Regions from separate parts of the Pseudomonas abyssi genome, predicted to be linked through region 1. Evidence: predicted binding sites of a transcription regulator. Region 1 holds the regulator's gene; each other region holds the start of a gene.

Region 1 (7,910 bases):
TGACGTCATGGCGTTGCAAGCCTTGGACCCCAAGCAGCACTTTACCAAGCCGCCGGCGCGTTATGCCGAGGCAAGCCTGGTAAAAGAGCTGGAGAAGCGCGGTATCGGCCGTCCTTCGACCTATGCGTCGATTATTTCCACCATTCAGGATCGTGGTTACGTGACGCTCAACAATCGCCGCTTCTACGCCGAGAAGATGGGCGACATCGTGACCGAGCGCCTCAACGAGAGCTTTCCGAACCTGATGGACTATGGCTTTACCGCCAACATGGAAGAGTTGCTGGATGACGTGGCGCAGGGTGAGGTGCTCTGGAAGAAGGTGCTGAACGATTTCTACAGCGACTTCAGTGCCAAGCTCAGCGCCGCCTCTGCATCGGGTGATGACAAGGGAATGCGCGCCAACCAGCCGACGCTGACAGACATTGCCTGTCATGAGTGCGGCCGGCCCATGATGATTCGTACGGCGTCGACTGGCGTATTCCTCGGCTGTTCTGGTTACGCGCTGCCGCCGAAAGAGCGGTGCAAGGCGACCATCAACCTGGTGCCGGGCAACGAAGTGGCCGCCGATGATGACGAAGGTGAGTCACGCGTGCTGCGCGGCAAGCGTCGCTGCGGCCTGTGCGGCACGGCGATGGACAGCTACCTGATTGATGAGCGGCGCAAGCTGCATGTCTGCGGCAATAACCCGGATTGCTCTGGCTTTGAGATCGAAGAGGGGCAGTTCAAGATCAAGGGTTACGATGGCCCGACGCTGGAGTGCGACAAGTGCGGCAGTGAAATGCAGCTGAAGACCGGTCGTTTCGGCAAGTACTTCGGCTGCACCAATAGCGAGTGCAAGAACACCCGCAAGTTGCTGCGCAATGGCGAGGCCGCGCCACCCAAGGCAGACCCGGTGCCCATGCCTGAACTGAAGTGTGAGAAGGTGGACGATGTCTACGTCTTGCGCGACGGGGCTTCTGGTCTGTTCCTGGCAGCAAGCCAGTTCCCGAAAAACCGGGAAACCCGCGCGCCACTGGTTAAAGAGTTGCTGCCGCACAAGAGCGAAATCGATCCCAAGTACCACTTCCTGCTGGATGCGCCAGTTGCTGACCCGGATGGTAACCCGACCGTGGTGCGCTATAGTCGCAAGACCAAGGAGCAGTACGTACAGACGGAAGTTGAGGGCAAGCCGACCGGTTGGCGTGCATTCCACGATGGCAAGCAATGGTCGGTGGATGACAGTCGCAGCAAAAAAGCCAAGCGTTGAGGTGATCAGCCATGGCCAATGAAGCTTATACCCGTACCAATCAGGCGCTGTTCTTTGCACGCAAGGCGATCGAATCCTGGCAGCAGGCCGAGAGCAGCAATGCGCTGGACGCCCTGACCCAGGCACAGTACCACCGCGAGCACGCAGTGTTTCACCTGTATCGGGGAGCGCTGGCGCTGATCCATGAGGTTGCCGACCGCTATCGCTGGCCGCTGGTGGACGCGCGCCAGGTGGAAGCGGTGCTGGTGCCGTCGGTAGTGCAACGTTTTCCCGGCCCGGAGTTGGCTGAGCTGACTGAGTTGGCTGACAGTAACGGCACCTGGCTGGCGGGCGTGATTGGTGCCTGGCAGCGCCTGCAAGCGCCGCCAGTGCCGGCTGACAGTGGTGCTCAGTCGCTGATAGCGAGCAGTGCGGTTGCGACGACCGAGTGGAGCGGCAGTGATGCGCAGGAAGCCCTGCAGGCGCTGTCCGAGCGTGTGGCGGCATACCGCGACGGCATACAGGAGTGGTAGTGCGGATGCCCTGAAGGCGGCGCTGTGTTACACTGCGCCGCTGTCATACAGGAGAACCGCGTCATGTCTTCACCCTTTCTGGAAATCGTCGAACTCGCCAACGGTAAGGTGGCGCTGCGTCGTTCCGACGAGGAAGGGGAGCCGTTGCTGGTAATCGAGTTTTCCGACGATGCACGTGAATATCTGCAGGGTAACTACATTGAAGTCGCCAAGGTCATGATCAGCGCAGGCATGCAAATGGCCGGGCAGATGATGGATGATGAAGACGAGGATGGCGAACTGATCCCGGAGGATCGGGTTCTGCATTGAGTGCCGAACAGACACAAAAAAGGCCAGCTTCTCAGCTGGCCTTTTTCTTTGTGTCAGCCCAAATGCACGTTCAGGCTGTGGCAACGGCCGATACGGGCGGCGCGCTCAAGCCGTGGCGCGCTGCAGCTGTCCTTGTCCAGCCAGCTGACCACGGTATGGCTGCCGCCCATCTTGAGTAGGTCGCAGCACAGGGTCAGCGTGTCCATGCCAGTCTTGGAGCGCACAATCATGATGCGCTGCGGGTCAAGGTTAGCGCCGCGCAGCCATTGCTGGCTTACGGCTGCCGGCGGATCGATCAGTGTCAGCCAGCGGCGGCTGCTACGCGTGCTCAGATCTCGCAGTACCGGGGCAAGCCATTGCAGGCACTGACGCGCGCTGCCTTGCAGGCTCATCTCGCTGTAACTGCCTTCCGTGTCTTCGACTGGTTGCCTGAGCGTGGTATCAAGGCGCTCGTGTTTAAGTCGGCTGGCCATCAGAGCGTTGTGAAACAGGTCGGCCTGGGTCAGGGTCTGTTGTTCGGTGCGGGCGTACTGCATGATCAGCTCCTCAGCGACGGATAACACCGACGCTTAAACCTTCAATGGTAAGTTCCTGTTCGGTGAGGTCGACTTCGATCGGCTTGAAGTCCGGGTTTTCTGCAATCAGTGAGACCTTGCGGCCCTGCTTCTGGAAGCGTTTTACCGTCACTTCTTCGCCGAGGCGCGCCACGACGATCTGGCCGTTGCGGGCTTCGCTGGTGCGGTGCACTGCCAGCAGGTCGCCATCCATGATGCCGATGTCGCGCATACTTTCACCCTGAACGCGCAGCAGATAGTCGGCGCGCGGCTGGAAAAAATCCGGATCAATGCGGCAATGATCCTCGACATTCTCCAGCGCCAAGACCGGGGCGCCAGCGGCAACGCGGCCGATGACGGGCAACTGGCCGTCGCTGCTGTCGGTTTCCGACTCGGGCAGCCTGATACCACGGGAGGCGCCGGGAATCATCTCGATGGCGCCCTTGCGTGCCAATGCGCGCAGATGATCCTCGGCGGCGTTAGGGGATTTGAAGCCCAGTGTCTTGGCGATGTCGACGCGGGTGGGGGGATACCCGTTGCCGTCCATGTACTCCTTAATGAAGGCCAGAACCTGCTGTTGTCGTGCGGTTAGCTTCTGCATGGAAGGGTGCCTGTGTTTTTATCCAGTAGCTGTGATTATATACAGTTAACTGTGCTCGACAACCCTGAATTTGATCTGGCGGTTCACTGGCGCTGTTTAAAGGGCAATGGTGTGGGGTGTGCCTGAGGGTAATGCGGGTGTCCTGCATGAGGGGGTGGGAAGGGTTGACGGTATTTCGTTTTAAACGTATGTTTGAAACGATTGTTCGCTTTTATCCTGTAGGTCAACCGGGGAGGGACGCATGGCGCAGTCTGATACCGTCAAGCGCATTCTGGATGCTGCCGAGCAGCTGTTTGCGGAAAAAGGCTTTGCCGAAACGTCGCTGCGTTTGATTACCAGTAAGGCCGGGGTCAATCTGGCTGCGGTTAATTACCACTTTGGTTCAAAAAAGGCGCTTATCCAGGCGGTCTTTGTGCGCTTCCTTGACCCCTTTGTCAGCAGTCTGGAGCGTGAGCTTGACCTGCGCGAGCAGCGCGGCGATGCGGCACAGCAAAGCCTCGAAACCCTGCTTGAGATGCTGGTCGATCAGGCGCTGGCGGTCAAGCCGCGCAGCGGCAATGATCTGGCAACATTCATGCGCTTGTTGGGGCTTGCTTTCAGCCAGAGTCAGGGGCACCTGCGCAAATACCTTAGCGAGGTATACGGCAAGGTGTTTCAGCGTTACATGGGCTTGGTGGTGGGGGCTGTCCCGGGCATTCCTCCGCAGGAGCTGTTCTGGCGCGTGCATTTCATGCTCGGTAGTGCGGCGTTTACCATGTCCAGCATGAAGGCATTGCGCGCCATTGCTGAGGCTGAATTGGGCGAGCCACGCCCGGTGGACAGCGTTTTGCGCCTAATGGTGCCCTTTTTGGCTGCAGGCATGCGTGCCGACAGCGCCGTCGCCCAGGATCACGCTGCGCTCGCCTGATCATGCCGCATTTACCTCCGCTGCGCTGTCCGCTATGGTGTGCGCAGCGTTGGAGGTGACATGCAGCTCGACCGTATCCATATATCCCTTTCTGACCAGCAACTCGTCGGTTATGCCGAGGGGCAGGTGGTATGTCGTTATTCCGTTTCAACTGCGCTCAATGGTGCAGGCGAGGCTGAAGGCTCCGGTTGTACTCCGCGTGGCCGACACCGAATTCGTGCGCGTATTGGTGGGGGGCAGCCGAGTGGCGCGGTGTTTATTGGCCGCCGGCCAACCGGCGAAGTCTGGTCGCCAGAGCTGGCAGCTGCCTTTCCCAAGCGTGACTGGATTCTCAGTCGTATCCTCTGGTTGTGCGGTGAGGAGCCGGGCTTTAATCGCGGCGGCGATGTCGACTCCCAGCGACGCTACATCTATATACATGGCACTGGCGATGACCAGCCAATGGGGCGGCCCTTGTCCCACGGCTGTGTGCGCATGCGTAACGCCGAGATGGTGGAACTGTTCGCACGCACGCCGGTCGGTTGCATAGTCCAGATCGACGCCTGACTTTGGCTGCTCATTTGGCCTTAGCAGGCGTTTTTTAGTGTTTCATCAGGAGATTTTGCATTGAAACAGGGTGCATTGATGCTGGATCTGCCCGGCCTGTGGCTGCAGGCGGAAGATCGGCAGTTGTTGCGTCAACCTGAAGTGGCCGGTTTGATTCTGTTTGCCCGCAACACCGAATCGCCGCAGCAAGTGACCGAGCTGGTGCGGACCATTCGCGCTGAGCGTCCGGATATGCTGATTGCGATTGATCAGGAAGGCGGGCGTGTGCAGCGCCTGCGCCGCGATGTGCTGCGTTTGCCGGCGTTGGCCGATGTGGCGGCGGTACCGGATGAGCGTGCAGACGAGGTGGCGCGCACAGCAGCCTGGGTAATGGCGACTGAGATGCTTGCCTGCGGTATCGACATCAGCTTTGCGCCGGTGCTGGATCTGGATTACGGCCGTAGCCAGGTGATCGGTAATCGCTCTCTGGGCGGCGACCCTGAGCGTGTTTCCCGTCTGGCCAGTGCCTACCTGGATGGCTTGCATGCTGCCGGCATGGCTGCCACGGGTAAGCACTTCCCAGGCCATGGCTGGGCTGAAGCCGACTCGCATTTCGCATTGCCGGTCGATGATCGTCCGCTGGAGGAAATCCGCCGCACGGACCTGGTGCCCTTCGCACGGCTTGCAGCCAAGCTGGACGGCATCATGCCGGCCCACGTTGTGTACTCGCAGGTCGACAGTTTGCCGGCCGGTTTCTCGCTGCGCTGGCTGCAGGAGATTTTGCGCGCGGAGCTTGGCTTTGATGGTGTGATCTTCAGTGATGACCTGACCATGGCCGGAGCGCACGCGGTTGGCGGTATCCCCGAGCGCATCGACGCCGCTCAGGCGGCCGGTGGCGACATGCTGCTGATCTGCAACGACCGGGCGGCGGCAGAAGAAGGGCTGGTGCATGCCCAGCGCATTGGCTTGCAAGCGCCGGCGCGTATCGCCCGCATGCTGGCTCGTCGGCCTGTCATGTCTGATTACCGCGCCACGCCACAATGGCGTGCGGCTGTGTCCGTACTAAAGGAGTTTGAGCTGGTTTGAATGACTTACTGGAACAGCTGCCTGAGCAGATAGAGCAGCTACCGTTAATTGGTGAATTCTGGATTTACCAGGTCTTTGCCGTGGTGTTTTCGGCCCTGGTACTGGCTTATATCGTCAAGCGCGTGCTGGATCACGTTCAGCGCCGTGCCGAGCAGACTCGTAACATTTGGGACGACGCTCTGGTCGATGCGGCGCGTCGTCCGGCGTGGGTGATGATCTGGAGCATGGGCCTGATGTGGGCAGCCCGGATTACGGCTGTGCAGATGGATCAGGCGCTAGAGCAGGTGCTCGATCAGATTCAGCGGGTGTTGCTGATTGTGCTGTTGGCTTGGTTCCTGTTGCGCTTGATGCAGCAGATCGAGCGCCGACTGGTCGATCCGCGCTACCGCGACAAGCCGGCGGACCAGACCACGGTGAGCGCCATTGGCAAGCTGTTGCGCGCCTCGGTGGTGATTACTGCCGCGCTGGTTATCCTGCAATCGCTGGGCTACAGCGTTTCCGGGGTGCTGGCCTTTGGTGGTATCGGCGGGCTGGCGGTCGGCTTTGCCGCCAAGGACCTGCTGGCCAACTTTTTTGGCGGCTTGATGGTGTATCTGGATCGCCCCTTTGTGGTCGGCAACTGGGTGCGCTCGCCTGATCGCAATATCGAGGGGACTGTGGAGCACATCGGCTGGCGTCTGACCCGTATTCGCACCTTCGACAAGCGCCCGCTGTACATCCCCAACGCGATCTTCAACAACATCGTGGTGGAAAACCCCTCACGCATGACCCATCGACGGATCTACGAGCATATCGGTATCCGCTATGCCGATATCGGTCGCATGGAGCAGATCGTCGGCGACGTCCGGCAGATGCTCCAGGGGCACGAAGACATTGATCAGGACCAGACGCTGATGGTCTTTTTTGATCGCTGCTCGCCGTCGTCGGTGGACTTTTTCATCTATTGCTTCACGACGCCGGTGTGGGCGGAGTTTCATCGGGTCAAGGAAGATGTCTTGCTGAAGATTCTCGACATTATCGAATCCCATGAGGCGCAGGTTGCCTTCCCCACCTCCACCTTGCACCTGCCTGACGCGTTGGCGTTGCGCCGCGCCCAGGCGGGCGAGGGCGAGCCGGGGCCTGAGTCTCGCTCTGAGCAGGCGGTGGACGCATGAGCGGGCTCTGGGGGGTGATTGGCGGCACCGGGCTGAGCCTGCTGGAAGGGTTGCAGTTGACCGGCGAGAGCCGTCCGCAGACACCCTGGGGCGAGCCTTCTGCTCCGCTGGTACACGGCGAGCTGGCCGGCCAGCCGGTCTGCTTTCTGGCGCGTCATGGGCATCCGCATACCATTCCACCGCATCGGGTGAATTACCGTGCCAACCTCTGGGCGCTGCGTGAGGCGGGCGTCAGTCGCATCATGGCGGTCAACGCGGTGGGCGGTATTCACGCTGACCTGCCGACCGGTCGCTTTTGTGTGCCGGACCAGTTGATTGATTACACCTGGGGGCGGCCTTCCACGTTTTACGAGGACGGTCTGGACGACGTGGTGCATGTGGATTTCGCCGAGCCCTATGACGCGTCCGTGCGGGCCGAGCTGCTGCGCGCAGCGGCGGCGCAGGGTATCAGCTGTCGTGACGGCGGCGTGTATGCGGCCACCCAGGGCCCGCGTCTGGAAACGGCGGCAGAAATTCGCCGTCTGGAGCGCGATGGTGCCGATGTGGTCGGCATGACCGGCATGCCGGAAGCGGGCCTGGCGCGTGAGCTGGGTCTGGCCTATGCCTGTCTTGCCTTGGTGGTGAATCCGGCTGCCGGCAAGTCGACTGAGGTGATCACCATGGCGGCGATTGAAGGTGTGGTAAGGGCGGGGATGCAGCAGGTGCGTGACCTGCTGCAGGCCGTGCTGGCGTCGGCGGACTGAGCCGCCGATCGCGGGTCAGCGTCGAATGGTGACCAGCATGCCGAGGCTTTGATGGTCCAGATAATGTACTTCATTCGGACGCAGGGCGCGGGTTTGGTGCAGTTGCTCGGATACCACTGACGAGCTTGTCTGGATGCCGAGTCCGGCAGCAGGGCGGTTGCGCCAGAAGGCGACCTGCAGCTCGGTCAGGTTGTCCTGGCTGAGGCGAACCAGACCCTGCACCGGATAGATGCTGTTGTCAGCCTGGCCGCGATGCAGTGCCACCACCAGGTC
Region 2 (7,910 bases), on a different contig from region 1:
GTGACCGGATTCCATGCTGTACAGGTAATCCCAGCGGTTGGGATGGAAGGTGTCCTGAATCAGCGGCGTGCCCATGATGAAGCGAACCTGGCGGGTGGTCATCCCCGGCCGCAGTTGATCAACCATCTCTTGGGTGACGACGTTGCCCTGCTGAATGTCGATTTTGTAAATGCCCGGTATAATGCCGCAACCGGAAAGCAGGGTGATAGATGCACTGCATAGCAGTATGCAAAGGTTTCGATTAAAGCTTTTTCGCGTCACGTGCTAACATCCGCTATCGTGGAATGGCTGAAAAGGCCGATCATACCCGACTCATCCCGCCCTGCGAAGCGCTGAACGAGAATACTAGCCATGCTTGAAAATCAAGAACTCCGCAAAGCCGGCCTCAAGGTCACCCTGCCCCGGGTCAAGATCCTGCAGATGCTGGACGGCTCGACTGAGCGCCACATGAGCGCAGAGGACGTATACAAGGCACTGATGGAGGCAGGCGAAGATGTTGGCCTGGCCACTGTTTACCGTGTGCTCACCCAATTCGAAGCCGCCGGCCTGGTGGTGCGTCATAACTTTGATGGCGGCCATGCCGTATTCGAGCTGGCAGACGGCGAGCACCATGACCACATGGTGTGTGTCGACTCGGGCGAGGTCGTTGAGTTCTTTGATGCAGAGATTGAGCGCCGCCAGCGCGAGATCGTCAAGGAGCACGGCTTTGAGCTGGTAGATCATAATCTGGTGCTGTACGTGCGCAAGCCGCAAAAATAAGTGCAATCACCGCACAAAAAACCGGGCCTGGCGCCCGGTTTTTTGTGTCTGCACCAAGGTCAGTCTGCGGTAGTGCTCAGCAGCTTGCGGGCGTGGGCCAGCGATTCGTCGGTGAGGTCAATGCCGCCCAGCATGCGGGCGACTTCCTGAATGCGGGCCTCGGTGTCCAGCTGGTCGATGCAGGTGCGAGTGCTGTTGCGGGTCTGCTGTTTGCGTACAAACAGGTGTTGATGCCCCTGTGCTGCAACCTGCGGCAGGTGGGTCACTGTCAGTACCTGCCCTCGGGCGCCGAGCTGGCGCAGCAGTTGGCCGACAATTTCCGCCGTCGGCCCGCCGATACCCACATCGACCTCATCAAATACCAACGTCGGTACGCGTGAGGTTTGCGCGGTAATCACCTGAATGCCGAGACTGATGCGTGACAGTTCGCCGCCGGACGCGACCTTGGCCAGCGGCTTGGCGGGTTGGCCGGGATTGGCGCTGACCAGAAATTCGACATTTTCCAGACCGGTGACCGGGTAGCTGTCTGCATCCAGCGGTGTCAGCTGCAGCTCGATGCGACCGCCCGGCATGCCAAGGCGCTGAATTTCCTGGGTAACTGCCTTGGCCAGCTTGCTGGCACCTTTGCTGCGCTGAGCTGATAACTTCTCGCTGAGTTGACGATAGTGCGCCTGATAGGCGGTCAGTTCCTCCTGCAGTCGCTCGGCGTCGGCGGCTTGCTGCTGCTGGCCTTCGAGTTCATCAATCAGCTGCTGCTGCAAAACCGGTAGCTCGGCCGGCTGGATGCGATGCTTACGGGCCAGCTCGAAGATGGCGCTCAGGCGCTCTTCAACATATTGCTGGCGCTCCGGGTCGGCCTCAAAGTGATCCAGGTAGCGGGTCAGCTCGCCCACGGCTTCTTCAATCTGAATCTGGGCGCTGGCAATCAGGTCGCTGGCTTCGCCCAGTTGGCTGCTGTGATTCTTGAAACCGTCAAGACGCTGCAGGCTGGCGGTCAGGGCTTGGAGCACGCTGCCGGCATCGTTCTCGCTGCAGATGTTGATGACCTGTTGGCAGGAGTGCAGGATCTGGTCGGCGCTGGCCAGTTGGCGCTGTTCGTTTTCCAGTGCTTCCAGTTCGCCATCCTGCAGGCTGAGGTTGTCCAGTTCGTCCAGCTGATAGGTCAGCAGCTGCTGACGTGCGCTCTGCTCTTCGCTCTGGCGGCTGGCTTGCAGCAGAGCCTTCTCGGTCTGGCGGCAGCGCTGTGCGGCGAGCTGTACCTGGCGAGCCAGCTCGCCGGCGCCGGCGTATTCGTCCAGCAGGCGGCGGTGGGTGTCGGTTTTCAGCAGCGACTGGTGTTCGTGCTGACTGTGAATGTCGATCAGCATTTCACCGAGGGCGCGCAGGTCTTGCTGGGGGCAGGGGGAGCCGTTGATGTAACCGCGTGAGCGACCTTCTGCGGTGATGACGCGGCGCAGGATGACCTGCTCGTCGTCTTGCGTCAGATCACGCTCGTCCAGCCACTGGCGTGCCTCCGGGATGTCGCTGATATCGAAGGTGGCGAGGATGTCGGCTTTGTCGCTGCCGGGGCGCACGGCCCCGCTGTCTGCGCGGTCGCCGAGGGTCAGCGCCAGTGCGTCGAGCATGATCGACTTGCCGGCGCCGGTTTCCCCGGTGATCACACTCATGCCGCCGCCCAGATCTAGCTCCAGGTTGTCGACGATGGCGTAGTTGTTGACCGCGAGATGGACCAGCATGGCGCGTGCTCCTGTTTGGTTTTCTGGTTATTTATACAGTAGTTTTCCCGGCGCCTACAAGCCCCCTCAATCTGTCTTTTGATCTCCCCTTGAAGGTTGTGGGAATGGCCCCATATAGGTTGCCAGGCAATGCCAGCGACGCTGGCGGATCATCATTGACAGGCTGTGAGCCCAGCGCCGCAGCGCCATAACCCTATGACAGGAGAAAGACATGGCAGAGGAACAGAGACCGGATCTGCAGGATCAGGACGCGGCTACCGAGGCAGCCGTTGAAACGCCTGAGGGCGATCTTGCGGCGCGCGTGGCAAGTCTGGAAGAACAGCTTGCTGCCGCTCAGGATCAGGCTCTGCGGGCCGTCGCCGATGTGCAAAACGCCCGCCGTCGTGCCGAGCAGGATGTAGAAAAGGCGCACAAGTTTGCGCTCGAGCGCTTTGCCAATGACCTGCTGCCGATCGTCGACAGTCTGGAGCGTGGCCTGGAGCTGTCCAATGCCGACGATGAAGCCATCAAGCCGATGCGCGAAGGGATTGAGCTGACCCTGAAGATGTTCGCCGACACTCTGGCCCGTTTCCAGGTGGTGCCGGTTGTACCCGAGGGTGAGCCCTTCAATCCGGAGCTGCATCAGGCGATGGCGATGGAAGAGAGCGCTGCCGTTGAAGCCAATACCGTGCTCAAGGTGTTCCAGAAGGGTTATACCCTGAGCGGTCGCCTGCTGCGCCCGGCAATGGTTGTGGTGAGCAAGGCTCCGGCCGCCGGCACTCAGTCGATTGACGAGCAGGCTTGAAATTGATTTTGCAGACCCCATCAAGGGTTCATGCACAGATAAACAGCGCCGCTGACTGAACGCGGTAGCCAGATTCGGAGAGAAGCATATGGGCAAGATTATCGGTATCGACCTGGGGACCACCAACTCCTGTGTCGCCATTTTGGAAAACGGTTCCGCCAAGGTGATCGAGAACGCCGAGGGTGCGCGCACCACGCCGTCCATCGTCGCCTACACCAACGACGGCGAAACCCTGGTTGGTCAGTCTGCCAAGCGTCAGGCGGTCACCAACCCGCAGAACACGCTGTACGCGGTCAAGCGTTTGATCGGTCGTCGTTTTGAAGAAGACGTCGTACAGAAAGACATCAAGCTGGTGCCTTACAAGATCGTCAAAGCCGACAACGGCGACGCCTGGGTTCAGGTCAATGACGAGAAGATGGCGCCGCCGCAGGTGTCGGCCGAAGTGCTGAAGAAGATGAAGAAGACCGCCGAAGACTACCTCGGCGAGCCGGTTACTGAAGCGGTTATCACCGTACCGGCCTATTTCAACGACAGCCAGCGTCAGGCCACCAAGGACGCCGGTCGCATCGCCGGTCTGGAAGTCAAGCGCATTATCAACGAGCCGACCGCCGCTGCTCTGGCCTACGGTATGGACAAGGCGCGTGGCGACTCCACCGTTGTCGTATACGACCTGGGTGGCGGTACCTTCGACGTGTCCGTGATCGAGATTGCCGAAGTAGATGGCGAGCACCAGTTTGAAGTGCTGGCCACCAATGGCGACACCTTCCTGGGTGGTGAAGATTTCGACATGCGTCTGATCGACTACCTGGCAGACGAGTTCAAGAAAGAGAACGGCGTTGATCTGCACAACGATCCGCTGGCTCTGCAGCGTCTGAAAGAAGCTGCTGAAAAGGCCAAGATCGAGCTGTCTTCCAGCCAGCAAACTGACGTTAACCTGCCGTATATCACGGCAGATGCGTCCGGTCCGAAGCACCTGAACGTCAAGGTGACTCGCGCCAAGCTGGAGTCGCTGGTTGAGGATCTGATCAAACGCAGCATCGAGCCCTGCCGCATCGCTATGCAGGATGCTGGCCTGGACGTGTCCGAGATCAACGAAGTGATTCTGGTGGGTGGTCAGACCCGCATGCCGCTGGTACAGAAGACGGTTGCCGAGTTCTTCAACAAAGAACCGCGCAAGGACGTTAACCCGGATGAGGCGGTTGCCATTGGTGCCTCCATCCAGGGTGCGGTTCTGGCGGGTGACGTGAAAGACGTGCTGCTGCTGGACGTGACCCCGCTGTCGCTGGGTATCGAAACCATGGGTGGCGTGATGACTGCGCTGATCGAGAAAAACACCACCATCCCGACCAAAAAGTCGCAGGTGTTCTCGACTGCTGACGACAACCAGACTGCCGTGACCATTCACGTGCTGCAGGGTGAGCGCAAGCAGGCGTCGCAGAATAAGTCGCTGGGCCGCTTTGACCTGGCCGACATTCCGCCGGCGCAGCGTGGCGTGCCGCAGATCGAAGTCAGCTTCGACATCGATGCCAACGGTATTCTGAACGTGTCCGCCAAGGACAAAGCGACTGGCAAAGAGCAGTCCATCGTGATCAAGGCGTCCTCCGGTCTGTCGGATGACGAAATCGACAAGATGGTGCGTGACGCCGAGGCTAACGCCGAAGAGGATCGCAAGTTCGAAGAGCTGGTGACCGTGCGTAACCAGGCCGATCAGCTGGTCCATGCGACTCGCAAGACGCTGACCGAGGCAGGCGACAAGGCGACCGACGAAGAGAAGGCGGCCATTGAAACTGCGCTGAGCGATCTGGAAGCGGCGATCAAGACCGGTGACAAGGAAGAGATCGAAGCCAAGATCAACGCCCTGTCCGAAGCCTCTGGTCCGCTGGTTCAGAAGATGTACGCCGAGCAGGCTCAGGCCGGTCAGGCTGATGGCGCAGCGGCAGGTGCGGAGTCTGGCAACGATGCAGACGACGTGGTTGATGCCGAGTTCGAAGAGGTCAAGGACAACAAGTAAGTCCTTGATGAACCGGGCCGGGCGGTGCGTTGAACGTGCCGCCTGACCACTCTGCCTGGCAACGCGGGAGCTTCTCCCGCGTTGCCGTTTGTGCCGAGTGACTCTCTGAGGGAAATCGAACACATGTCCAAGCGTGATTATTATGAAGTGCTGGGGGTCGAGAAGGGCGCCAGCGAGGCCGACCTGAAAAAGGCCTATCGCCGTTTGGCGATGAAGTTTCACCCTGACCGCAACCCGGATGACGAAAAGGCCGAAGAGAAGTTCAAGGAGGCCACCGAGGCCTACGAAGTGCTGACCGATGCCAACAAGCGTGCGGCCTACGATCAGTACGGTCATGCCGGTGTCGATCCGAACATGGGCGCCGGCGGTGGCGGCTTTGGCGGCGGTAACTTCTCCGACATCTTTGGTGATGTCTTTGGTGACATCTTTGGTGGCGGCGGACGCGGCGGTCGGTCCAGTGTGCAGCGCGGCAGTGACCTGCGTTACACCCTGGAGCTGGATCTTGAGGAGGCGGTACGTGGCACCTCGGTGACCATTCGCGTGCCAACGCTGGTTGCCTGTGAAACCTGTGATGGCAGCGGCGCCAAGAAGGGCACTACGCCGGTTACCTGTACCACCTGTGGTGGGCATGGCCAGGTGCGTATGCAGCAAGGTTTTTTCTCTGTGCAGCAGACCTGTCCGCGCTGCCACGGCACCGGCAAGATGATTACCGACCCGTGCAACGACTGTCATGGTGAAGGCCGCGTAGAGAAGCAGAAAAACCTCTCGGTCAAGGTGCCTGCCGGTGTCGATACCGGTGACCGCATTCGCCTGGCTGGTGAGGGTGAGGCGGGCGTCAACGGTGGTCCGGCGGGCGATCTGTACGTCGTGGTCTCGGTGCGCGAGCACAAGATTTTCCAGCGCGATGGCAAAAACCTTTACTGCGAAGTGCCGATCAGCTTTGTCGATGCTGCCCTGGGTGGCGAGTTGGAGGTGCCGACGCTGGATGGCCGCGTCAAGCTTAAGATTCCGGAAGGGGCGCAGACTGGCAAGCTGTTCCGCCTGCGTGGCAAGGGCGTGACGCCCGTGCGTGGTGGTTCGCCTGGCGATCTGCTGTGCCGCGTTGTGGTCGAGACGCCGGTCAATCTGACCAAGCGTCAGCGCGAGTTGCTGGAAGAGTTGCGCCAGACCCTTGAGGCAGAAGGCTCCAGTCAGTCGCCGCGCGCCAAGAGCTGGTTTGATGGCGTGAAAAACTTCTTCGAAGACATGAAATTCTGAGTCAGGAGCGCAGCATGAGACGTATTGCGGTAATAGGCGCAGCCGGGCGCATGGGCAAGATCCTGATCGAGGCGATTGGCCAGGTTGAAGGTGCTGCGCTGACCGCAGCGATTGAGCGCCCCGATAGCTCCCTTGTGGGTGCTGATGCGGGTGAACTGGCCGGCGTCGGGCGCCTGGGGGTTGCGATCAGTGGCGACCTGAAGCAGGTGGTTGACGACTTTGATGTGCTGATCGATTTCACTCATCCGACCACGACGCTGGTCAACCTGCAAGTCTGCCGCGCGGCGGGCAAGTCGATGGTGATTGGCACGACAGGTTTCTCTGAGCAGGAGAAGGCGCTGCTTGCTGAGGCGGCCAAGGATGTGTCTATCGTCTTTGCGCCCAACTTCAGTGTTGGCGTGAATCTCTGTCTCAAGCTGCTGGATATGGCAGCCCGGGTGATGGGGGATGACGCTGATATCGAGGTGATTGAAGCGCACCATCGTCACAAGGTCGATGCGCCCTCTGGCACCGCTTTGCGTATGGGGGAGGTCGTGGCTGATGCGCTGGGTCGTGACTTGGCAAAAGTGGCTGTGTACGGCCGTGAAGGGCAAACCGGTGCGCGCGACCCGCAGACCATCGGCTTTGCTACCGTGCGTGCTGGCGATGTAGTGGGCGACCATACGGTGCTCTTTGCGACTGAGGGCGAGCGTGTGGAGATTACCCACAAGGCCTCCAGTCGCATGACCTTTGCCAAGGGCGCGGTGCGGTCTGCCATGTGGCTGGCTGGTCGTGACCGGGGGCTGTTTGATATGCAGGATGTGCTGGGCTTGAAGGACTGAGATCGTCCATCCAGTGCAGAAAAAAGGCACCGCGAGCGCAAGCTGCGGTGCCTTTTTTGTTGCCCCTGGCGTTACGGAGTGCCGGCGTTGGCCTCGGCGAGGTTGGCCTTCTCGCGGGACAGCTCGTCTAGGGTTTGGGTGTTTTTGCTCAGATAGAACGCGGCAATGGTGGGTACCCAGTCGGCGTGATGGTTGATCAGTCGCGGCTGGATGAAGCTGTATTGCTTGTCGAGCTGCTCGAAGGTCGCCTCGTGCTCTGGCAGTAGTCGCTTCAGTTCGCCGGATCCAGCATGGATACGTGCGTCCAGCTCATCAAAGATGCCTTCCTTGCTTGGCAGGAAGTAGACGCCGACCGAGCTGAACATGTTGTTCTGGTACAGCAGCAGAATGCGGTGGGTTTCGATGCTCTGGCGGTGCAGGGCGAGCAGATCTTCCGGCGCGTCGGCGGCCTCGGTGTTGTAGAGCTCGGCGGCGGCGTTTTCCAGCTTGCCATGGGCCATCATGATCCGGTTGACGGTGGCAAGGCTGTAATGGGCCTGGTC
Region 3 (7,910 bases), on a different contig from region 1:
CAGCTCACGCAGCTGCTCACGCAGCAGCCCCAGCGGATGCGGGCCCATGCTGGTGCCGAGACTCGCGTAGTCGGCCTCCATGTCTTCCACTACCGAGGGCTGCGGAATCACCGCAGGGCTTTCCGTTTGGTCATGCTGCGCCTGCAAGAGCGGCAACTGCGGCTCGACGCCGGCCACTGCCCAGCGCGCCCGAAAACGGTTGCCTGCCAACCCGCGCAGCGCGCCGGCGTCGGCCAGTTGCGCCCGGGCACGATTACTCAAACCGCCCCGCTGGGCCAGGTCGGCGACATCAACAAAGTGCTGCTGGGCACGCGCCTGCAATAGCCGCTCGGCATCGTCTCGATTCAGGGCTTTTACCTGCCGCAACCCAAGGCGAATGGCCGGTTGCGCTCCCTCCTGCTCGACCGCTTCCAGCGAGCAGTCCCAGTCGCTGTAGCGCACATCTACCGGCCGGATCTCGATCTGGTGGCGGCGTGCATCCTGCAGCAACTGGTCCGGGCTGTAGAAACCCATCGGCCAACTGTTGAGCAGCGCACAGGTGAAGGCGGCGGGCTCGTTGCACTTCAGCCAACTGCTGGCGTAACTCAGCAACGCGAAACTGGCGGCGTGGGACTCGGGAAAGCCATAACTGCCAAAGCCCTTGATCTGCTCAAAGATGCGTTCGGAAAAGGCCTGACTGTAACCGCGCGCCAGCATGCCCTCGGTCAACCGTTGCCGGTGGTGCTCCAACCCGCCGTGACGCTTCCAGGCAGCCATTGAGCGGCGCAGTTCATCCGCCTCGCCCGGCGTATAGCCAGCGGCAACAATCGCCAGCTCCATCACCTGCTCCTGAAACAACGGCACGCCCAGGGTGCGCTCGAACACCTTGCGCAGCTCCGGTGAGGGATAGTCGACCGCCTCCTCGCCGTTTCGGCGGCGCAAAAAGGGATGCACCATGTCACCCTGAATCGGGCCGGGCCGCACGATCGAGACCTGAATCACCAGATCGTAGAAGCAGCGTGGCCGCAGCCGCGGCAGCATCGCCATCTGCGCCCGCGACTCGATCTGAAACACGCCAACGGTATCGGCACGGCTGATCATCTCGTAGGTCGGCAAATCATCCTGCGGAATAGTTGCCAGCGTCAGATCACGCCCACGGTGGCGCCGCAGCAGGTCGAAGGTGCGACGCAGCGCGCTGAGCATGCCCAGCGCCAGCACGTCGACCTTGAGCATGCCGACCGCGTCCAGATCGTCCTTATCCCACTGGATCACCGTGCGCTCGGCCATGCTGGCGTTCTCCACCGGCACCAGGGTGTCGAGTGGCGCATCCGACATGACAAAACCGCCCGGATGCTGCGACAGATGCCGGGGAAAGCCGATCAGCTCACCCGCCAGCGTCAGCACCCGATGCAGCCAGGGGTTGTTCACGTCAAATCCGGCCTCGGCCAGCCGCTCGGCGCTGGGCAGTTGCTTGCTCCAGCGGCTGCAGCAGCGCCCAAGCTGATCGATCTGCTCCTGCGGCAGACCCAGCGCCCGTGCCACATCGCGTACCGCGCCCGCCGACAGGTAACGGGTAACCACCGCGGTCAGCGCGGCGCGCTCACGCCCGTAACGGCGAAAGATGTACTGGATGACCTCTTCGCGCCGCTCGTGCTCAAAATCCACGTCGATATCCGGCGGCTCATCGCGCTCGCGGGAGATAAAGCGCTCGAACAGCAGGTTGCTGCGGCCTGGGTCCAGCTCGGTGATCCCCAGCGCAAAACATACCGCCGAATTGGCCGCCGAGCCGCGCCCCTGACAGAGAATGTGCTGGCCGCGAGCGAAAGCAACGATATCTTGCACGGTCAGAAAGTAACTGTCGTAGGCCTTCTCGGCAATCAGCGCCAGCTCGTGCTCCAGCTGCGTACGCACCTTGTCGCTGAGCCCGTTCGGCCAGCGCCAGGCCGCACCTCGCCAGGTCAGCTCGCGCAACCAACTGGACGGGGTATGCCCCTCCGGTACCAGCTCGCGCGGATACTGGTAACGCAGCTCGCCCATGTCGAACCGGCAGCGCGCGGCGATGCGGCGGCTTTCGGCCAGCAGCGCCGCCGGGTAGATCGCCGCCAGCGCCGACAGACTGCGCAGATGGCGTTCGCCATTGGCAAACAGCCGGCTGCCCGCCTCCATCACCGTGCAGTGATGACGCAGTGCGGTCAGGGTATCCTGCAGCGCGCGCCGCCCACGCACATGCATATGCACGTCACCGCTGGCGACACAGGGCAGACCGAGCCGTGCCGCCAGCCCCTGCAGTTGATCCAGCTTGCGCGCATCGTCCGGCCCACGGTGCAGCTCGACTGCCAGCCACAGACGCCCCGGCAGCAGCGGCTGCAGTTGCCGGCCGTGCTCTTCATCCTGACCGTGGCGCGGCAGCCATAGGCCCAGCAAACCGTCGAGTCCATCGGTCAGATCCTCAAGCCGCAGACAATACTCGCCCTTGCCAGCCCGGCGACGAGCCAGGGTCAGCAACCGACACAGGCTTTGATAGCCGGTCAGGTTCTCGACCAGCAACACCAGTTTGGGGCCGTTCTCCAGCTGAATCTCGCTGCCAACAATCAGTTTCAAACCGGACTCCTGCGCCGCCTGCCAGGCACGGACGATTCCTGCCAAGCTGCCTTCGTCAGTAATCGCCAGGGCGTCATAGCCGTGCTGCCGGGCACGAGCAAACAACTCATGCGCACTGGACGCCCCGCGCTGAAAGCTGAAGTTGGACAGGCAATGCAGTTCCGCGTAGCCCACGCTCATGCAAACCACCCGTGTACCCAGAACGGGCCGGGGCGACCGGCGGCATGAAAGGCCCAGGCCCGGCGTCCGTCGCGGGTTTCGATCAGGTAGTAGTCACGCCGCACGTCCTCGCCATCCCACCAGCCGGATTCGATCCGCTCCGGTCCGGCCAGCACCCGCGGAAACAGGTCATTGAGCAACTCCGGCTCGGCCAGCAGCCAGCCCGGTCGCGGCCCGGCCGGGCGCACGGCGGTGTCGCCCCGCTCCTGTGCCAGCCAGCTGCGCTCGGGCCGGTGCTCATCCACCGCGGCCAACGGCTGCACTACCTTGTCGCCCAGGCGCGCGCGCAGCCGCTCACAGACCTGCAACCAGCTCTGCGACTGCTGCGGCCGACTGCTGAACAACTCGGCTGCGGCCGGTACAAAGCGTGGCAAATCCTCGGCGAGCAGGGTCAGCGCCTGTACCGGCGCGGCCAGTTCGATACGCTCCAGACGCCCCCGCGCCAACTCGAACAGCCGCTCAGGATCACGCTCGGCCCCCAGCAAGCCGACTGGCAGCTCGCTGGCGGGCTGGCGACGGTGCTCCAGCAGCAACACAAAGCGCTGCACGCCACAGTCCCGCCCGGCCAGAAACATCGCCAGATCACTGATCAAACGCCGCAACGGAAACAGCAGCGAGGTAGTCGACTCGACGTCAAAGTTGAACTCGACACGCTGACGAAACTGATCCGGCGGCTGGTAACAACTGAGCGCCAGCGGATGATGCCCCTGCAACTGATCAAGATGCGCCAGCAACTGGGGCGGGAAGCGTTTGGCTAGGCCGTCTCGCGGCAATTCCAGCACCTGCTGCAGTCGGCGCAGGCCCATGCGCTGCAGGCTCTCAACCAGCTCGCCCGGCAGGCCGCTGCGCGCCACCGGCAGACGCAGCAGCTCGGTCTGCAGCGCCTGCTCGTCTACCGCCAGCCCGTCTGCCACGTTGGTCAGCACCCGGGCCGCCAGCGGATTGGGCGCCAGTACCAGCCGATGCTGAAAGCCCAGGGCCTGCAGCTCGGCGCGCAGGCGCTGTTCCAGCTCAGGCCAGGGGCCGAATAGGCGCAGACTGGACGCCACCTCCAGCAACAGGGTGCGGGGGAAATCCAGACTCACATGACCACTGAAGCCGTACGCCCAGCTGGCCAGAAACTGCTGCCAGTGCTCGGTCTGCGCCGGGTCATGTTCGACCGTGTCAAAGTACTCCAGCAGCGTCCGCGCCTGGGTCAGGCTCTGCCCTGAGCGTAACCCCTGCGCGCGTGCCGACTCATTGACCGCCTGCAGCACACGCCGTTGCGGCGGTCCGCTGAGCAGCGCCAAGGGCACAGTCGGATCATCGCGGCTACGCAGCACCGCATCCAGTGCCAGTTGGGGAAAGAGAATGCAAAGCCAGCGCATGGCGGCCTCAGAGGGAAATGCAGACAGGCCGCGCGGGTGCCATCCCACCCCGGCACTTGAGCACCCGCCACTGCCTCGGCTGTCGCTCCTGCAGCAGCCGCAGGGCGGCCGGCGACGGGTTGTCGGCAGCACGCCGGTCGCGCAGCACAAAAGCCAGCGTCTGGCCGTTGTCAGCCGCTACCTGCAGACGCCGCAGGGCGCGGTCATCCGCCTGCTCCGGCCAGCACAGCACGGCACCACAGCTGCCCGAACGCAGGCACTGCTCCGCCGCCCAGAGCCGCTCGGCACCACTGACCTGCAGTAGCGTCACCTGGGCCAACACCACGCCTGCCGCCTGCCAAGCGGGCGCAAAGGGAATCGCCGGCGCACCTACCAGCACCACCCGCTCTCCCGCCTGCGTCAAGCGCGCCAGCAGCGGCCACAATAACTGCAGCTCGCCACTGCCGGGTTGCCCCAGCAAAATCTCGTTCAGTGCAGCCAGCTGCCAGCCACCAGCGGGCAGCAATGCATCCAACGCCGCATGCCCGGTCGGCTGCTCGGCCACCGGCTCACTCTGCTGGCGCCCGCGCCAGACACGCCGCGTCTCAAGCAACCGATCAAGTGCAACCACCGCGCCCATGAAAACCTCAGCAAAATACTGTATATGCGTACAGCATATTTATTCGCATGGTATCGGTCAATTGCAAACAGACGGGCACGACCAACGGCGTTTAAGATGACTGCAAACACGGCGCTCGGGGTGGCATGCGCGCGGTATTATCTATTGCGGGCGCGACATGTCGCGCCCCTACGAGGGGGCCCAGCGCAGATTCCAGAAATTGGCGTAGGGGCACAGCATGCTGTGCCCGAAAGGCATCGATACCACGCAAGGAAGCCAGCTCAAACGCTAGAAAGAAAGATCAACAGTCGCGCTGCCGCAACCACTCCAGATCCTCAGGACGAGTAATCTTCAGGTTATCGGCTCGCCCCTCAACCAACAACGGCGCCTGCCCCGCCCACTCCATAGCCGAGGCTTCATCGGTAATCAGCGCACCCGCTGCCAGCGCATCAGTCAACGCCTGCTGCAGTGGCCCAAGGCGAAACATCTGTGGCGTATAAGCCTGCCAGAACAGACTGCGGTCCGGCGTTGCCGCAACCCGCCCATCCGGGCCAATCTGCTTGAGGGTGTCGCGCACCGGCACCGCCAGCAAGCCGCCGACCGGATCACTCCCCAGCGTACTCAGCAGCTTGTGCAGGTCACCATCGGTGAGATTGGGGCGAGCCGCGTCGTGCACCAGCACCCAATCGCCATCGGCCGCGCCCAGTTCGCGCAGCGCAATAAGGCCATTGAGCACCGAGTCGGCACGCTCGCGCCCGCCGACTGCGCGGGTGATACGCGCATCCTCGGCACAGGGTAGCGTCGGCCACCAGCCGTCATCAGTAGACAGGGAAACCACCAACCCGCGCAATCCCGGTTGATCCAGGAAGCAGGCCAGTGTGTGTTCGATCAGGGTACGTTGACCCCAGAGGAGGTACTGCTTCGGGCGGTCTGCCTGCATGCGCGCGCCGACGCCGGCGGCGGGCAGAACGACCCAGAAATCAGGTGTAGCGGCGCTCATGGCTCGCTCAATTGAAACAGGGTCTCACCCTCTTTGACCATGCCCAGCTCACGGCGGGCACGCTCTTCAACGGTCTCAAGCCCCTGCTTGAGTTCGATGACTTCAGCGGTCAGCACACGGTTGCGCTCCAGCAGCTGCTCGTTCTCGCGCGCTTGCGCGGCAATCTGCTGCTTGAGTTGTGATACATGGGCAAGACTGCCCTCACCAACCCAGAGTCGGTACTGCAGGGCTGCCAACAATGACAGCGTAATCAGCCAGAGCCATTTCAAGCTGGATGCTCCCGTCGAGGAACAGCGGGTGCGCGTGAGCGCACCCGCCAGTCCAATCAGCCGCGGAACTCGGCGCGGCCCTTGTAGGGCGCCTGGCCAGCCAGCTGCTCTTCAATACGCAGCAACTGGTTGTACTTGGAGACGCGGTCAGAGCGGCACAGCGAACCGGTCTTGATCTGACCAGCAGCGGTACCCACCGCCAGGTCGGCGATGGTACTGTCTTCAGTCTCACCAGAGCGGTGCGAGATAACGGCGGTGAAGCCGGCAGCCTTGGCCATCTGGATCGCTTCCAGGGTCTCGGTCAGCGAACCGATCTGGTTAAACTTGATCAGGATAGAGTTACCGATCTTCTCGTCGATACCGCGCTTGAGGATCTTGGTGTTGGTCACGAATAGGTCGTCACCGACCAGCTGTACCTTCTCGCCGATCTTGTCGGTCAGGACTTTCCAGCCAGCCCAGTCAGACTCATCCATGCCATCTTCGATGGAGATAATCGGGTAGCGCTGGGTCAGGCCAGCCAGGTAGTCAGCAAAACCGGCGGCATCGAACACCTTGCCTTCGCCGGCCAGATCGTAATTGCCGTCCTTGTAGAACTCGCTGGAAGCGCAGTCCAGCGCCAGAGTGACATCGTCACCCAGGGTGTAGCCGGCGTTGGCAACGGCCTCGGCGATGGCAGCCAGCGCGTCCTCATTGGAAGCCAGGTTCGGCGCGAAGCCACCTTCATCACCGACTGCGGTGTTCAGGCCACGGGCCTTCAGAACGGCTTTGAGGTGATGGAAAATCTCGGCACCCATGCGCAGCGCATCGGCGAAGTTCTTGGCGCCAACCGGCTGCACCATGAACTCTTGAATGTCGACGTTGTTGTCGGCGTGCTCGCCACCGTTGATGATGTTCATCATCGGTACCGGCATGGAGTAGACACCGGGGGTGCCGTTCAGGTCAGCGATGTGCGCGTACAGCGGCACGCCCTTGGCCTGAGCGGCGGCCTTGGCAGCAGCGAGGGAGACGGCGAGGATGGCGTTGGCGCCCAGGGTGGCCTTGTTCTCGGTACCGTCCAGCTCGATCATGGCGCGGTCCAGCTCAGCCTGAGCGGTCGCATCACGACCAACCAGCAGCTCGCGGATGGGGCCATTGATATTGGCAACAGCCTTGAGCACGCCCTTGCCCAGATAACGGCTCTTGTCGCCATCACGCAGTTCCAGCGCTTCGCGCGAACCGGTGGAGGCGCCGGAGGGTGCGCAGGCGCTGCCCATGATGCCGCCTTCCAGAATCACATCCGCCTCGACGGTCGGGTTACCGCGCGAGTCCAGAACCTCACGTCCCTTGATATCAATGATTTTTGCCATCTTTACTTGCTAGCTCCGTATATCGAGTCAATCGGGTGAAAGCGGTAGCGGCTCAAGCCGTTTCCAGTACCGGGAAGCTCTTGATCAGTTCATCAAGCGACTTCAACTGGGCAAGGAACGGCTCCAGCTTGTCCAGGCGCAGAGCACAGGGGCCATCGCACTTGGCGTTGTCAGGATCGGGGTGCGCTTCGAGGAACAGACCGGCCAGGCCCTGGCTCATGCCCGCCTTGGCCAGATCGGTAACCTGAGCCCGGCGACCGCCGGCCGAATCACTGCGGCCACCCGGCATCTGCAAGGCGTGAGTCACGTCGAAGAACACCGGGTACTCGAACTGCTTCATGATGCCGAAGCCCAGCATATCGACCACCAGGTTGTTGTAACCAAAGGCCGAGCCGCGCTCGCACAGCACCAGACGGTCATTGCCCGCCTCTTCACACTTGGTGAGGATGTGCTTCATTTCCTGCGGCGCGAGGAACTGGGCCTTCTTGATGTTGATCACGGCATTGGTCTTGGCCATGGCCACGACCAGAT
Region 4 (7,910 bases), on a different contig from region 1:
GTGCAACAGGGGATGTGTGAACAGGAGGACGACGAGCCCGAGCTGGGCGCACTGACGCGCTTGTGCTTTGATTTCAACGAAAGGGACAGGGGTAGCCTGCGGGCGCTGATCGACTTCGTCAATCAGCCCGAAAACCTGAAAACCCCCGGTACTGCATAAAGCGCAGCTGCTTGCCGCGCTCCGCCGGATCACGGGCAGTGCCCTCAGGGAAGCGCTTGGCAAACACCTGTTCGGCCAGCGCCTGCCAGTCCTGATCTGCCTCGGCCAGACTGCGCTCGACCAGCGATTCAGATACGCCACGCTGGCGCAGCTCCTCGCGCAGGCGCGCGGGGCCGTAACCGCGCTGACTGCGGGCGTAGATATACGCCTCGCAAAAGCGCTCATCACTGAGCAACCCATCCTCAACCAGGCGGTCCAGCTCTATCTCGGCCAGATCGCTCGGCGCGCCTCGCTGGCGCAACTTGCGTTGCAACTCCGCATAGCTGTGCTCTCGCCGCGCCAGCAAATCCATGGCTGAGCGGCGAATGGCAACAGGGGTTTCCAACGTAGAGCGCGGGCGCATCAGTCAGCCGGCTCAGTCTTCCAGTTCGGCGTCGGCTTCGCTCTCGGCCTTCGGCTTGCCGGGCTTGGCCAGCAGCTTGTCGCGGATGGCCTTTTCGATCTCCTCAGCCACTGCCTTGTTGTCTTCCAGGAACTTGGCGGCGTTGGCCTTGCCCTGACCGATCTTGCTGCCTTGATAGCTGTACCAGGCACCGGCTTTCTCAACCAGGCCGATCTGTACACCCAGGTCGATGATCTCGGCGTTATGGTAGATACCGGCGCCGTACAGGATCTGGAACTCGGCCTGACGGAACGGCGGTGCGACCTTGTTTTTCACAACCTTGACGCGGGTTTCACTGCCAACCACCTCGTCGCCCTCTTTCACCGCGCCGGTACGGCGGATGTCCAGACGGACAGAGGAGTAGAACTTGAGCGCGTTACCGCCGGTGGTGGTTTCCGGGTTACCGAACATGACGCCGATCTTCATACGGATCTGGTTGATGAAAATAACCAGACAGTTGGCGTTCTTGATGTTACCGGTGATCTTACGCAGCGCCTGAGACATCAGACGGGCCTGCACACCTACGTGGTGGTCACCCATTTCACCTTCAATCTCGGCCTTGGGCACCAGTGCCGCTACGGAGTCGACGATGATCACGTCAACAGCGTTGGAACGCACCAGCATGTCGGTGATTTCCAGTGCCTGCTCACCAGTGTCAGGCTGGGAGACCAGCAGGTCATCAACATTCACGCCCAGCTTGCCGGCGTATTCCGGATCCAACGCATGTTCCGCGTCAACGAAAGCGCAGGTGGCGCCGTGCTTCTGCGCTTGCGCGATAACCGACAGGGTCAGCGTGGTTTTACCGGAGGACTCCGGCCCATAGATTTCGACGATACGGCCCTTGGGCAGGCCGCCAATGCCGAGGGCGATATCCAGGCCGAGCGAGCCGGTGGAGATAGCCGGAATGGCCTGACGCTCGTGATCGCCCATGCGCATCACGGCACCCTTGCCAAACTGACGTTCAATCTGACTCAAGGCAGCCGACAGCGCCTTCTTTTTGTTATCGTCCATTTCGCATCCTCTTGGCTTGGGGCAGGCGCCGAAGCGACCGACCGATCAACTACTGTATATTTGGTCAGTATTATTCCACAGAAAAAATTACCCGCCTACCCCCGATATGCAATCAGACTGACGACCGGTTCGCAGCTGCCTTCTCTGCCTCCGAGACCAGGCGCTCCAGTGCATGCAATACCGTTTGAGCACGCACCTCACGGCGGCCGCCCTGAAAACGCTTGCATTCACTGACCACCCGGCCATCACTCAAGGCCCAGCCAAACCACACCGTGCCGACCGGCTTTTCGGCGCTGCCGCCATCCGGGCCGGCAATACCGCTGACAGCCACCGCCATATCCGCCTCAGCCGCCGCCTTGGCCCCCGCGGCCATGGCCAGCACCACCGGTTCGCTGACCGCTCCGTGCGCCTCCAGCGTGGCCTGCTCCACCCCTAGCCAACGCGCCTTGCTACTGTTGGCGTAGGTGACAAAGCCGGTTTCAAACCACTGCGAGCTGCCTGCGACACGAGTAATGGCTTCAGCGATACCGCCGCCGGTGCAGGACTCGGCGGTGCTGACGCGTTGCCCCAGGTGTTCAAGTACACGCCCCAGGCGGGCGGCGGCGGAATCAATCAACGGATCATAATGGGACATGGCACCCTCCTCGACGTGCGTAACAGGACACAGCATGCCAGTTGGTCCGGCGGCTGCACCAGAGCTGGGACCGGCTTTGTCGAGGTTGGTTTCGTGCAGACAGCACAACGCCGGCAGCCCGTTCAAGGCTGCCGGCGTTATGTTCGCGCTCAAGGGCAAACGGCGGCGATAGCGCTGCTGTCGTTGCTCAGTACCTCGTTGATCGGCTCGCCGAGCTTAATCACGGTCGCGGTCAAGGTGCTGCCGTCGACTGTCAGATCAAACCCGCTCCAGTAGAGACTGACGGCACTCCCCTGCTCGCTATAGGCAGCGCTGGAGGCAATGTACTCCTTGGTGGTCTTGGCCGGGCTGCCAAGCTGATTGAACAAGATGCGCGGCTTGCCGTTGGTGGCGCCGTAATCCAAATCAAAGGCGTACTGGGTACAAACCGCCCCGTCCAGCCCCGAGTTGTAGGTGCCGTCCTGGGCTATGACAGTCAGGGTTGCCGGCAGCAGCGCATCCAGCGCATCAACGTAGGCCTGATGCGTTGCAATCAAGGGCATCACCTCACTGGCAACGTTGACCCCATCGGCGGCGTTCGCGTCATCCTGCAGGCGCCAGCCATTGAGCCCCTCGCCCGGCTGACGGTACAGCAGCAGCTTAATGTCGCTGTCGCCAACCTTGTAGAGCACCTCGTAGTGGGGGTTAAAGCGCGGATTGGTGCCCGTTTTGTCCGTCCAGGAAAAGCTGCTGTCCGCCGGATCAAGCTGGTAGATGCCGGCGATGTCGATAACGCCGCTGACGCTGTCGATATCCAGCGTCAACTCGTCACCCACAGCCCAGCCATGGCGATTACCCGCCTTGCTGAAATACGGCTGGGTGCTGTAACTGCCGGCCAGATCCAGCAACGCCTGCGGCACATTACCAGTGGTGGGGCTGTAGGGTACGTAGGAGCCGTAAAACACATAGCCTGCGTCGCCAAACAGCCCCTCACTGACGTTCAACTCGTTGATGACGCCGGTATTGGCGTTGCTCAGCGCATAGCCCAGACCGGTATTGCTGTCGTGCCAGGCGATCTCGACGTGCGAGTCGGAGATATACACCGGGTTGCTCAGCTCGCTGCCGCCCGGCAGGATCAGCCGCCCATCGGCGGTCACCTGATACTCATCAATCACCCCGTCCTGAATCCCGGAGCCGGCGGTGACTTCTTCAAACAGAAACTGATACACGCCCACCAGGCCGGCAGGCACAGTTGCAGCCTCCCGCCCGGGGTCGGTGGTTCCGCCGTTGAGTTCATCCAGCTCGTTCTGCAGGTGCGCCAATGCATCGGCCTGACTGATCAGGGTAACCCCCAGCGCAGCCTGCACCGCGGCAGCAAAGTCTGCCACCGGCAGGTTGAAGTCCAGCGCCGCGGTGGTGCTCAACTCGGGAATGAGGATGCCGTTATCCGGGTTGCCGTCTTCGTCCAGGGTTTGCAGCAGGCGGGCAATATTGATCACCACCGGGTCGTTGATATCCGTACTGCCGGCCAGATCAAGCGGTGTCAGCACGCCCTTGGCAGTCACGGCCGGAAATACGATATCACCGATACGAAAGGTCACCGTCTCACCTTCGTGGTAAAGGTATTCACCGTCAGCATTGGTGGTGCCGCTGAATTGGGCAGTGCTGTAACTCACCCCGGCAACAGCCGAATCAATCAGGCGACCGGTTTTACCGGCGGCGGCGCTATCTCCACCGCCGCCCCCGCCACCGCCGCTCAGGCAGGCGGTGAGCGCAAGCGCCAGTGGGAGCAGAGCAAGTGTTTTCAGTTTCATGGCCAGTTGCCTTCCTTGTGTAGATGCTGCCATTTAAAGGCAACACCGCAAGGCAGGTTAGCCCGTGAATACGGGGGGTGATCAATCTGCAGCGGGAGTATCGGGTGGACCAATCGGCACCTGCAGCGCCAGCCACCAGCGTTGCTGCACGCACCCGTGCTGCAGCTCACCACCCAGCTGGCGAGCACGGGCCTGCATGATCTGCAGGCCGCGCCCACTGGTGGCTGTTTCAGCCAAGGCAACGCCGTCATTCTCGACCCGCAACTGTAGCGTGACGCCTCCCTGTTGACTCAACTGCACGCGCAGTTCGGTAGGCGTAGCGTGGCGCAGGGCGTTACTGACCGCTTCTCGCAGCACCCGGGTCAAATGACTGAACTGCCCCGCACTCAGCGACTGCTCGCCCAGTATCTGTTGCCAATGCAAAATAACGCCGCGGGCCTGGCAACGGTTTGCCGTTTCCTCCTGCCAACGAGATGCCGCCACATCCAGACGCACCTCGTGGCCATCCATGTTGTGCAATAACTCGCGCAAGTCACGAATCGCCTCGCGCACCAGTTGCCGCGAATCACCCGATGCTGTGTGTAGCAGTTGCAGCAGCTTGGCCCCCAAGTCGTCATGGATATCTTGGCGGATACGATTGCGCTCCTCGGTTGCGCCTTCTACCCGTGCGGTCAGCGAGTGCAGCACGAGGTTGTCCAGCGACAGCACCAAGCGAGCCAGTTGAACATCCTGACGAGTAAACAGTCGACGCCCCTGCTCCGCATGTAACAGCACATAGTCACCCTCTCCCGATGGCCCAGGGACTTGCAGCGCATCTCCGTTGTCGACCACCTGAGGGCGCTGCGCCTTGCGTCCCAAGCGCTCGACACGCAGCGGCTGGAATACCGCCAGCAAAGCCTGCTCCACGGCGCTGTCGGCTTGGTCACTGCGCTGAGCTTGCAGCATTACCGGCAGCGCTTGTGACAACCAGGTATCCAGACCACGCTGACGTCGCACGGTCAAACGGCCCCAGATAAACTGCCGCACAGGAAAGTACACCCACCCCACCAAGGCCACCGAGGCAGCCAGTACAGTAGGGCCAGAGAGGGTCAGCAACGACGCTAGCGCCAAATCCGTCAGCAGCACCGCCAGCCCGCCCAACAGCCAGCTCCAGATTGAGAACCACCAGCGCTCCAGTTCAAACAGACGGTAGCGGGTTACTCCCAACGCCATGCCGGCGTACATCAGTAAAAAGGTAGCCAACAACGGCCCCTGAGCATGGGGCACTGCTACCTGCAAAATGGCTGGCAAGATCATGCCGGCCGAAAAGAACACCGTACCGGCAATAATGGATAACAACACCCAGCGAAAAGCCGAGCGGTCAGCCGCGCTATTGCGGGTTTGCCGCCACTGCCAGACAGCGCCCGACAGTCCGATCATAAACACGCCAATAACCCAGAGATGGAAGCCCTCGACCGGCGAGGCGGTGAGCTGCAGCTGGTCTAGCGTCATGCACGAGACAAAGCCAGCGTAAAGCGCAAGCGGGATCCAGACGGACGGCGCGCGCCGCGGGTAGCTCCACAGAAAAGCACTGACCGCTGCAGAAAACAACATTGCGCCGCAATGGTTAAAACCGGACAGAACGCGGAACAAGTCACCGTCAATAAACAGCTCACGCGTGCTATACACAGCGGCCGTCGAAGATGCCAGCAGATACCCCAGACCGGACAAGGCAAAGGAGCGGGTCGCCAGGTTGCGCTCACCCGGAACCCACACCAGCATGCATATCACCATGCCAGCCAAGCCACACAACAGTTGCAGCCAGAACATAGCCGGCAACTGCATCAAGCCGCGTGCTACCGGATGTAATTGCTGCTCACTGCCGTCTTGGTAACGCACCCACAGGGTGCCGGCCTCCAACGCCTGCAGCAGTTGTGTGTGTTCAGCAAAAACCTGGTTGATATCGCTGTATGCCGGCAACACATCCGGCTCCTCAATAACCAGCACCGCACGGGCCGGCAGCGCCGTGCCGCCTATCAGCATCGCCTCAACCGGGCGCGGCGCGGCGTCCGGACCTGCGGCCAGCAATTGATCGCCCTGCTGGCTGAATTGCAGCTCGCTGGCCGGCAACGACAGGGCCAACTGAATTATCCAAAAACCATACAGCACAATTACCGCCAGTCCGGCGAGCAGTTTGGTTCGCAGCGGCACCATCCTTAGCAACTCCCTTGCCCCCACATCAAGGGGGTTGATCTTGTTTTCATTCGGCGCGACTTTAGGAAAGTCTCGGTTTTATCCCAAGCCGTTTAAAATCAATTGACGTGATCGAAACGATACTAGCGCCATTATTGTGACATCGCACAGCGCATTTTCAGCAGGGAGCGCGGACATGCAAACCACCAACCGGGTATTGATCATTGAGGATATGCCGCAAGTCGCCGACTGGCTGACACAGCGTTTGCACGAGGCGTTGGGCCAATGTCCCGTCGACCTAGCCTGCAGCTCGGCGCAGGCTAACGAGTTGATAAAACACAACCGCTATCAGCTGGCCTTGGTGGATCTCGGCTTACCCGATGGCAATGGCGTTGACCTATTACCGCAGCTCAAGAACCAAAGCCCGCAGACGCAGTGCATTGTCACCACTATTTTTGATGACGCTGAGCACCTGTTCGCCGCGCTGCGCGCCGGCGCCGACGGTTACCTGTTGAAAGACGAAGATGAGCAGGCCTTCGTTGCCCAGCTCGGTGGCATCGTGCAAGGCAAACCACCGCTCTCGGCCTCCATTGCCCGACGTATCCTGGAACAGTTTCGCCCCGCCCCGGCCTCCCCCAGTGACGCATTGACGCCAAGGGAGCAGCAATTACTGCAACTCATCGCTCGCGGACTGAGCGTCAAGGGCGCCGCTCAGGAGCTAGGCATCTCGCCCCACACCGCCGCCAGCTACCTGAAGGTTGTGTACCAGAAGCTGCAGATCAACTGCCGCGCGGAAGCCGCTATCAAGGCGATGGACATGGGGCTGCTGGACGGGCGTCAGTAACGGTGTTGCTGCCCGGCGACCACCCGCGCTGATAAGCCTGGCCGCGCAGGAGCATGGCCTTGAGTAGCCCTACTTCCGATTACCCTCCTCCATCAACTCTCTCACCGGGCGAATCTCTACGCTGCCGTAGCGCGCAGGAGGAATCTTCTGCGCCAGCCGGATGGCTTCGTTGCAGTCGCGCGCCTCCAGCATGTAAAAGCCCGCCAACTGCTCCTTGGTCTCGGCAAAGGGACCATCGGTGATCATGGGGCCGCCATCACGTACCCGCACAGTGGTAGCCGTCTCGGTCGACAACAGCGGTGCGCCTTCAAGAAAGTGCCCGCTGGCCTGCAAGTCCGCGACACAGGCAATACACTCACGATTCAACGCATCCCATTCGTCCTGCGACAGCTGCTGCATTTTCTGTTCGTCGTAGTAGACCAGACACAGATATTTCATGCGTTTTCTCCATCCGCGGGCGCTGCACCATAGAAGGCAGCCTCAAGGGCAGCCAGATCCAGTTTGCGCATGCTGAACATCGCCTGACGCGCGTGCTGCACTGCGGCCTTGTCATCCGAGCCCTGCAGCTCGATAAACCGGCGCGGCACTATTTGCCATGAAACACCGAAGCGGTCTTTCAGCCAGCCACACTGACTTTCGCACCCACCATCGGCCGTCAGCGCTGCCCAGAGCCGGTCTGTCTCCTCCTGGCTGTCGGTCAGTACCGAGATGGACGCCGCTTCCGAGTGTACAAAATGCGGGCCTCCGTTGAGCGCCTGATAGGGCGACCCGCCGAGGGTAAACTCGACCAGCAGGGGCGGCGCGTCGATCGCATCGCGCATTCGGCTGTGAATGCGCGAGCCTGGGATGAGTGAG

Evidence for each region. The regulator LexA, encoded in region 1, represses DNA repair genes until DNA is damaged. The targets are predictions, from matches to a motif close to CTGTNTNNNNANACAG.
Region 2: a site for LexA is predicted at 2,519-2,534, ahead of recN (DNA repair protein RecN). Genes of this name have one in related genera too.
Region 3: a site for LexA is predicted at 4,804-4,819, ahead of imuA (translesion DNA synthesis-associated protein ImuA). Genes of this name have one in related genera too.
Region 4: a site for LexA is predicted at 1,665-1,680, ahead of recA (recombinase RecA). Genes of this name have one in related genera too.

Annotation. Positions count from the first base shown of each region.
Region 1 is NZ_LMAZ01000001.1:1,029,780-1,037,689, forward strand. It holds gene topA (type I DNA topoisomerase) at 1-1,246, shown strand, start outside; gene ASB58_RS04770 (DUF6586 family protein) at 1,258-1,758, shown strand; gene ASB58_RS04775 (hypothetical protein) at 1,822-2,067, shown strand; gene sulA (SOS-induced cell division inhibitor SulA) at 2,121-2,603, opposite strand; gene lexA (transcriptional repressor LexA) at 2,614-3,222, opposite strand; gene ASB58_RS04790 (TetR/AcrR family transcriptional regulator) at 3,464-4,129, shown strand; gene ASB58_RS04795 (L,D-transpeptidase) at 4,190-4,675, shown strand; gene nagZ (beta-N-acetylhexosaminidase) at 4,754-5,740, shown strand; gene ASB58_RS04805 (mechanosensitive ion channel family protein) at 5,737-6,894, shown strand; gene ASB58_RS04810 (S-methyl-5'-thioinosine phosphorylase) at 6,891-7,637, shown strand; gene ASB58_RS04815 (CsiV family protein) at 7,653-7,910, opposite strand, start outside.
Region 2 is NZ_LMAZ01000007.1:79,178-87,087, reverse strand. It holds partial or broken gene ASB58_RS16825 (outer membrane protein assembly factor BamE) at 1-228, opposite strand, end outside; gene fur (ferric iron uptake transcriptional regulator) at 352-759, shown strand; gene recN (DNA repair protein RecN) at 819-2,495, opposite strand; gene grpE (nucleotide exchange factor GrpE) at 2,707-3,279, shown strand; gene dnaK (molecular chaperone DnaK) at 3,368-5,290, shown strand; gene dnaJ (molecular chaperone DnaJ) at 5,414-6,547, shown strand; gene dapB (4-hydroxy-tetrahydrodipicolinate reductase) at 6,562-7,368, shown strand; gene ASB58_RS16790 (hypothetical protein) at 7,440-7,910, opposite strand, start outside.
Region 3 is NZ_LMAZ01000003.1:145,633-153,542, forward strand. It holds gene ASB58_RS11305 (error-prone DNA polymerase) at 1-2,781, opposite strand, end outside; gene ASB58_RS11310 (Y-family DNA polymerase) at 2,757-4,166, opposite strand; gene imuA (translesion DNA synthesis-associated protein ImuA) at 4,174-4,785, opposite strand; gene ispD (2-C-methyl-D-erythritol 4-phosphate cytidylyltransferase) at 5,066-5,764, opposite strand; gene ftsB (cell division protein FtsB) at 5,761-6,033, opposite strand; gene eno (phosphopyruvate hydratase) at 6,090-7,379, opposite strand; gene kdsA (3-deoxy-8-phosphooctulonate synthase) at 7,432-7,910, opposite strand, start outside.
Region 4 is NZ_LMAZ01000003.1:39,600-47,509, forward strand. It holds gene ASB58_RS10715 (LOG family protein) at 1-159, shown strand, start outside; gene ASB58_RS10720 (regulatory protein RecX) at 119-562, opposite strand; gene recA (recombinase RecA) at 575-1,612, opposite strand; gene ASB58_RS10730 (CinA family protein) at 1,725-2,246, opposite strand; gene ASB58_RS10735 (hypothetical protein) at 2,396-4,039, opposite strand; gene ASB58_RS10740 (sensor histidine kinase) at 4,121-6,232, opposite strand; gene ASB58_RS10745 (response regulator) at 6,408-7,055, shown strand; gene ASB58_RS10750 (YciI family protein) at 7,125-7,493, opposite strand; gene ASB58_RS10755 (VOC family protein) at 7,490-7,910, opposite strand, start outside.